Regions from separate parts of the Anaerotignum propionicum DSM 1682 genome, predicted to be linked through region 1. Evidence: riboswitches for the same ligand, from Rfam matches in the RefSeq annotation. Region 1 holds a riboswitch; the other holds the start of a gene.
What was found. Region 1 has a riboswitch for glycine ahead of CPRO_RS06230 (APC family permease). Riboswitches for the same ligand answer to the same signal wherever they lie in the genome.
Positions count from the first base shown of each region.

Region 1 (4,215 bases):
TTAGGGAAATTATAAAAAGATAAATAAAAATCGGGGCGCCAGAAGTCGGTGCTCCGATTTTGTATTTTAATCATCATAATTAAGTTTTTTTCTTCTGCTTTCCAAAAAAAGCCGTCATATTTTCTTTCGAAAAACAGCCCAGCATCATCAAGAAGAAGAGATATAGCAATCCCATTGCCGTTAAGGATAGGAAAAAAAGAAGCTTTGATGGCGTGGAGATACGGATGATATAACGAATCAGCAATCCTGATGCTGCCCCTGCCAATAGGGGTTTTAGGAAACAGTCAGCAAGGTCCGGAAAAACACCTGTGCGTATGTAAAGCTTTCGTAGGCAAGAACCTACGGAATAGGCCATTCCTGCCGCCCAAGAGATTAAAAAAGCTGGAATACCATATAGGGGCATAAAAAACCAAATTCCCATAATGGTAATTACCGAACTAATCAAGTTGTTTTGAAATAAAAACATCTGCTCTCCCATGCCATTTAAAAGCCCATGCATTGTCGTTTGGGCATACAAAAACGGACAAAGGAACGCCAGCGGAAATAATAATTCCCCTAAGCCTTGCCGATTATAGACAATATAGCAAATCTCCCTGGGAAAAACAGCAAAAAGGGAGGCCGCACCAATGCCAACAATAAAGGTAAAAAGAAAGGTAACGGAAACGGTACGGCTAATTCTTTGGTTTTGTTTGACTGCGCAAGCCTCTGAAATTTCCGGTACTAAGGATACAGAGGCCGCCATTAGACAGGCAGAAGGCAGTAGAATCAGTGGTAGAGCCATACCTGTTAATTCACCATAGGAAATGAGGGCTTCCTTTGCATTTTGACCATAAAGCTGCAACTGCCGAGGAATTAATATATTTTCTGCAGTTGAAAGCAAAGAGGCTGCAATTTTTGTTGCAGAAAGGGGCAAAGCCATGGCCAAAATCATATTGCAGGCGGCGTATGAAGAAAGCGTTGGTCTTTTAATCATCTTTTTCCGTCTTTTAAAGCGCAAGTAGCTTACAAAAACAAAGGCAAAGGAAAGAAATTCGCCCAAAACAATACCGGCTACGGCAGCACAACATGCATAGGTTAAACCCATAGGAACAAAAATACCTGCAAGAAGATAAATAGTTAAAATACGCACTGCCTGCTCTAAGACTTGAGAAAAGGCAGGTACCATTGCGTTTTGGAGACCAAGAAAAAAGCCCCTAAGGCACGAGCCAGTGGCCATAAAGGGTATTGCAAAGGACAGCAAACGTAAGGATAGGGCGGCGCGACCGTCTTTTAATACAAACAAAGCGATATTGTCTGCAAACAGAAATAGGCAACCGGAAACGATTATGCTAACCATTAAGGAAAGCATAATGGATTGTTTTACGATGCGTCCGATGTTACCCGATTGCCCAAGTACATTTTCTTGCGCTGACAGACGGGAAATCGTTGTTGTGAATCCGGCAGAAGTAATACTCCACGTTAATATATAAATTGGCATAATTAACTGATACAAGCCAATACCTTCTGCCCCGATTGTATTTGACATAAATACACGGTAAAAGAAACCCATCAATTTTGTAATTAAGTTGGCCGCTGTTAAAATCAACGTCCCTGTTATAATTGTTTTTCTGCTCATTCCATCACCTTATGTACGGGTATTGTTACATAATATGAAGAATTTCGGCAAAACAGAAATACTTTTTCGTATTTCGCTATTTATAAGAAATTTTAATATGAGTTAAAAAAAATACAGCATAACTATTGACATTTTCCAATGAAAAATGTATACTCATTTTACAAATTACATAAAGCCAGTTGATACGCAAGGGAGATCTTATAAGTAGAAGTAAGAACCGATGGAGCAATTCAAAAGAGCCGCTTTTGAAGAAACTTTCAGGTGCAAGGGACCTTGTGTGGATGGAACTCTGGAAAGAGCCTTTTTGAGGCCGCCGTCGAAGTAATGCTTTCAGGTGAAGATACAGAGGACATATAGGCATAATACTGCTTGTATGTCCTTTTTTCTTGCGAAAAACTGGCAAATTTGCACTTATTCTGATTATTATCTATTGGAGGGTAAACTATGGAAAAAAAACAAGAGCTGAAAAAGAATCTTGGAATGTCCACGGCGATGGCTACAGTTGTAGGCTGCGTAATTGGTTCAGGCGTTTTCTTTAAGCCTCAGGCAATTTATACAGCAACAGGAGGTGCGCCAGGTTTGGGTATGCTGGCGTGGATTATTACCGGTTTGGTTTGTATCGCTGCAGCGATGACTTTCGCAGAGGTAGCAATTATGATTCCCAAAACCGGGGGTATGGTTGTTTATTTGGAAGAAGCCTTTGGCAAGAAAGTTGGCTTTTTAGCCGGGTGGATGCAGAGCATTTTGTTTTATCCTGCAATGATTGCAGCTCTTGCCGTAATTTTTGCGGAGCAGGCAACTCTTTTTGTAGGCGATGGTTTTAAATTGCCTATGGCAATTGGCGCTATTATTTTTCTTATTTTTTTGAATAGTTTGGGTTCAGCTGTTGGCGGTGGAGCGCAGATTATATTTACAATTTGTAAATTAATTCCTTTGATTTTACTTATGGTATTTGGTTTTATTCGTGGTTCGGGAGCGAATCCCATCTTTACACCCATGGTAAGCGAAGGACTTAACCCAGCAGTTATTTTAGGTCAGTTGATGATTGCGATTTTATTTGCCTTTGAAGGCTGGACCAATGTTGGCGCTATCGCAGGGGAAATGAAAAATCCCGGCAAAGATTTGCCAGTTGCAATCGTTGGTGGTGTTTCAGGAATCATGGCAGTATACTTTACAATTAACTTGGCATACCTTTGGGTTTTGCCTGCAAATGAATTGATGAATTTATCTGCACCTGCATCTGCGGTTGCTATTGCAATTTTTGGTGATATAGGCGGTAAAATTATTTCCGTAGGTATTATGATTTCCGTTTTGGGTGCGGCAAACGGCTTTATCCTTTCCGGCTCTCGTGTAACTTATTCTTTGGCTGAGGTGGGCACACTGCCTTTTAGCAGCAGCCTTGGAAAAATCAACAAAGCACAGGTTCCTACAAACTCCATTATATTGGTAGGTGGCATTGGTTGTCTTTTTGCAATCAGCGGACAGTTTAATAGATTAACAGATTTAGCGGTATTTTCTTGCTGGATTTTTTATACACTAACTTTCTTTGCGGTAATTCGCTTAAGAAAAACCCAACCTGATGCAGTCAGAACCTATAAGGTGCCTCTGTATCCTGTGATTCCTGCAATTGCCATTATCAGTGGCATTTATGTAGTATTAAATCAGTTGCTTATGTCTGGTTCAACAACTAGACTATTGGCAATTGGCAGCATCATTCTTACTTTAATCGGGTTGCCAATTTACAACATGACAACAAGAAAGAAAGCAAATTAATCGTATTATATTGCTTTCCATTTTTCCCAATGAGACATATGGTCCCCACCCATATGTCTTTTTTTTATGTAAAAGACAGAATATGATTGTCTAATATTGAAGAATTTTTATTTTTAACAGCAGATTGTTATGAAAAAAGAAGAGTAAATCTGCATAAACGTGATGCAAAAAATGATAGAAATGATGGTTATAAGAATATTTGCATATATATTTTTTAAAATTTCTATAGGTAGCAAAATGCACAAAATTATTATTTTGAAAAAATTTAATGTAAACTTATAAGAAAAAATCCGCAAACAATGGTGTAACAGAAGCTTATAAAATACATATTTACTAACTTCTTGTCAGATAAGATAAGATTTAAATGAACTGTTTTTTTTGTTGATTTTAAAGGGAAAATTTCATTTATAAAAAGAATTTTTCTATAGAATCACCTATGAAATTATTAATAATAGACAAAAATAAAAGCGGATTAATTTAGCTTATGTGTAAATATGATAGCATAAGTGTTGGAAGTTAGAATAATGTTCAATTATTGTTGTTACATATTATGCAGTGCTTGACAACTACTCTTAGTTAGACCATAATATAGTAGTTGAATGTAGTTTAGGTAAATTATTTTAATTTGTTGTAAGTAGGGTGTTAAGATTTCGTAAAATTTTGTAAAGGAGTTTGTATCCTTTTTTAGATTCTTATGTCTCTTTATGGAGAAAATTGCAGAACTATTGCTTTGGAGGAAAGATTGATGAATTGCAAAGCACAGTCACTGGGGGAATTTATGTATAAAAAATACACAGAAAATCTAACACGATTTACTTTAAGACAGT
Region 1 is NZ_CP014223.1:1,319,365-1,323,579, forward strand. It holds gene CPRO_RS06225 (putative polysaccharide biosynthesis protein) at 80-1,615, opposite strand; glycine riboswitch at 1,795-1,899, shown strand; gene CPRO_RS06230 (APC family permease) at 2,060-3,388, shown strand.

Region 2 (4,215 bases), 150 kb from region 1:
GATTCCGTCACAAACTCATTAAAAATTTCCTCTTTATTGACTAGCTTAAATCCCAACTCACTGAGTCTTTCTGCCAGATAATCTGCCTTTGACATACTCTGAACCGCCACTTCTCGTAGGCCTTTCTTTCCCATTGCAGAAAGATATACGCCTGCCGCAAGGGCACATAGAGCCTCATTGGAGCATATATTGCTGGATGACTTCTCCCTTCTAATGTGCTGTTCTCTTGCCTGCAATGTAAGCACATATCCTATTTTTCCATTGGAATCCTTCGTCTGTCCAACAATCCTACCGGGAAGCTTTCTCTTCATGGCGTCCACCGTTGCCATAAACCCAAGATACGGACCTCCGAAGCTAAGGGGTATCCCCAACGGCTGACCTTCTCCCACTGCAATATCTGCACTGTATTCTCTGGGTGTTTTTGCAATTCCAAGGGAAATGGGGTTTACACCCATAATAAATTTTGCTCCTGCACTATGAGTCACTTCCCCTATCTTTTCCCCATCTTCAAAGCTGCCATAGAAATTTGGCTGTTGAATATACACACATGCCGTAGATGAGTCAATTTTCTTTTCAATAAATGAAATATCCGTTACGCCGTTTTTTCAGGAACGATGATGAGTTCTATATTTTTACCAAAACAATAGGTATAAACGGTATCCAAAACGAATGGATTCACGGTCTTTGAAATAAAGACCTTTGATCGTTTTCTTTCCTGGCACATCATAATGCTCTCGGCGGCCGCTGTAGCTCCATCATACACCGATGCATTGGAGGCATCCATTCCCGTTAAATCGCAGATCATTGTTTGATATTCAAAGATTGACTGCAAGATTCCCTGACTGATTTCAGGCTGATAGGGTGTATATGCCGTCAAAAGACTTTCTTTAGATATAACACTTTTCACAATTGCAGGAATAAAATGTCTATATGCCCCTGCCCCTCTAAAAATAGAGGTGAAAACCTTATTTTTATTTGCCAGACCCATCATATTCCTGTGTACTTCCAGTTCTGACATACCCTCGGGTAAACAAAGTTCCTTTTTCAGCCTTACCTGCTGGGGTATATCTTCAAAAAGTTCTTTTTCAGAATGCAAGCCGAACGTAGAAAGCATTTCTTGCCTTTCCAAATCTGTTGAAGGAACATAGCTTCCCATTGTTTCACCCCCATTTATGCATCTTCTTGTATGCTTTCAATAAATGCCTTATATTCATCCGCACGCAAAAGCTCCCCTTTTTCGGTAATGTTATCAAACTTTACCAGCCATGCTTCATAGGCATCTTGGTTTATTTTTTCTGGTGCATCCAAAAGTTCCTCATTGATTGCACTTACTGTGCCACCCACAGGGGTATAAATGTCAGAGACTGCCTTTACAGACTCTACATCTGCAAATGAACCGTCAACACCGACTTCATCACCCACCTCCGGCAGATTAACAAATACAATATCACCTAACGCTGATTGGGCATAATCTGTCAGTCCCACTATTGCACTTTCTCCATCAAATTTAATCCACTCATGAAATTTTGAATAAAATAAATCGTTTAATATCTTCATATTTTCTCCTCCTTATTATACTTCATTTGTTCTCTTGTAAAATGGCAGGGCAACAATCTCTGCTTTTATTTTTCCGTTTCTTGCCATAACCTCCACAACCGTTCCAACGGCACATTTTTGATTCAATAGTGCAATGGCACCGGAATAACCCAAAAATGGAAAATGAGTCCCTGATGTTGTCTGCCCAATGATCGTGTCTTCCAAATAAACAGAAGCATTTTCTCGCATAATACCCCTACTAATAGCCTTAAGACCTACCCGAACCCTCTTGTTTTCTTCATTATGTAGCATAGCAGTTTTTCCGATAAAATCCTCTTTCGCCATCTTAACAGCAAAACGGAGACCACATTCTAATGGCGAAGTTTCGTTGTTCAGCTCATGCCCATACAGGGGCATTGCCGCCTCCAGTCGCAGTGTATCTCTAGCACCTAGTCCGCAAGGAATCAACCCATCCTCCTTCCCCACTTCCAATAACAAATTCCACAGTTTTTCCGCATCCTCCCAATCAAGATAAATTTCAACGCCATCCTCCCCTGTATATCCCGTTCTTGAGATAATACAATTAATACCAGAGATATTTCCATCAAACAAAACAGTATAATATTTCTCTGGAATACTTTTGCCGTCTGCCAGCTTCTTTAAAATATCAATGGATTTGGGGCCTTGAAGGGCTATCTGCGCCACTTTATCTGAAATGTCAGTAAACGCCACATCTCCAAATTGGTGCGCAAGCATCCATTCATAATCCTTATCCTTATTTGCGGCATTCACTACGATAAAATAATCACTTTCTCCTCTTTTATAGACAATTAAATCATCCACCGTACCGCCATTTTCGTTGCACATCAGGCTGTATCTCGCCTGACCATCAGTCATATTAGAAAAATCATTTGTAAGCATATACTGAAGATTGGCAAGAGCATCCTTGCCTGTACACAGTATTTCTCCCATGTGGGAGACGTCGAAAAGACCTGCCTTTGTACGAACTGCCATGTGTTCCGCAATGACGCCGCAATACTGAACAGGCAGGGTAAAGTCCGCAAAATCAACCATTTTGCCCTTTGCATTCATGTGTGTATGATATAGAGGTGTTTTTTTTCCCATTTTGCGATTCTCCTTTACAAATTATTTTTTACTTCTGCATTTTTCTTTTTTTCTTTTTGTAAAAAAAAAAGAGACTATTGCAAATATTCCTTTTGAATATTTACATTAGTCTCTGTCCTTTTTAACCTGAAAGATTAGTACCGAAAATGTCTGCACATTCTTCGGTAATTACTTCTTCGGTACAACTCAATTGTTGTTCTCCAGAGTATCGTCAGAATTCAATCCTTTTACCTGAGAGTTTTTCCCCTTCGGTGCTGCATAACAGTCTCTCTTGAATCCATCATCCATTTTTTATTAAATTTTCTATATAATACCATTTATTTCTATATAATGCAATACTTTTTCAAGAAAGTATATGACTTTTTATTAATACATTAAAGTCATTTGAATTTCCATATCTTTAACTAAAAAAAATCAGTTACATCATTTTTTTGCAGCACAAAAGCAATAAAATTTAGGTATTTACCTCCGCCTGCCTCCATCGTCTTTCGGTCATTCACTGCAATCGCATTTTCTTGATTCAACCAATCTGACCAAAGTTCATTATTGTCACCCTTCATTTCATAAATGGAAATAATATCAGCATTCTTACTATGGCTCAATATGTCCTTCCAATAAGTAATATCATGCAGATATGCAAGCTGCTCCGGTGTCCACGAGAGAAGCAATTCCTCTGGTAGATTATCATGGCAATCCTTTTTCATACCCGGAACACAAACATAAAGATAACCGCCGCTTTTTACAAAGGGTAACAGCTTAGCATCTAAATATTCTCCATCACGCCCCCAAAAATTGTAGGAATCCGTACTTACCACTGCATCAAAAAATTCCTTTTCGAAGGGCAAAGCAGTTGCATCAGCTTTAACAGGGGTGATTTGTTCAGGGGTTAACCCCATTTCGTAAAAAAACTTACAGTTTTCATGGGGCTCACTCCACAAATCAGCGGCGTAAACCCTAAACCCATAATCCTTTGCTAACATAACGCTTGTAAGTCCTTGCCCGCTTCCCAAGTCGCAAACGACGCTGCCAGCAGGAATTTTGTGGTCTTCCAGCATTTCTTCTTGCAGCTTAAATGGGTTAGGCCCCATGATTTTAGCCAGTAATTTTGAGGTGTTATATTTTTGACTCATTGGATATTCCATTGTAATCTCTCCTTCTCTTCATTTCTTATTTTATAATATACTTCATTATATATCCCCAATTTTATAAAAGCTCCCTACAAAACAGTTCAGAAATAAAAAAGCGACATGGCGTTTTTAATCCATGTCGCTTTTGCAGCCTAATTATTATTTTTCATAGTAGACAATATCTTATAGATCGTTTTGGGGGATAAAAAATATTTATTGGCTAGATTCTCAACAGTCATTCCACATTTATATTCTGCAAAAATATCAGCGTTTCGCTGAATATATGGTTGTCTACTATCTTTTCGCTCTCCCCATGCCCTTTTATTCTCATCTTTTCGTGGAATATAAAGGTATTCGCCATCTATATGTTGCTGTATTGCCACAATTAAATTTTCCGGTAATACACAATTTGCATTTTTATAGCCCA
Region 2 is NZ_CP014223.1:1,174,042-1,178,256, reverse strand. It holds partial or broken gene gcvPA (aminomethyl-transferring glycine dehydrogenase subunit GcvPA) at 1-1,156, opposite strand, end outside; gene gcvH (glycine cleavage system protein GcvH) at 1,171-1,557, opposite strand; gene gcvT (glycine cleavage system aminomethyltransferase GcvT) at 1,573-2,661, opposite strand; glycine riboswitch at 2,871-2,945, opposite strand; gene CPRO_RS05650 (SAM-dependent methyltransferase) at 3,066-3,803, opposite strand; gene CPRO_RS05645 (CD3324 family protein) at 3,941-4,215, opposite strand, start outside.
Region 2: linked by a shared signal. The riboswitch ahead of gcvT (glycine cleavage system aminomethyltransferase GcvT) and the one ahead of CPRO_RS06230 (APC family permease) in region 1 are both predicted to bind glycine.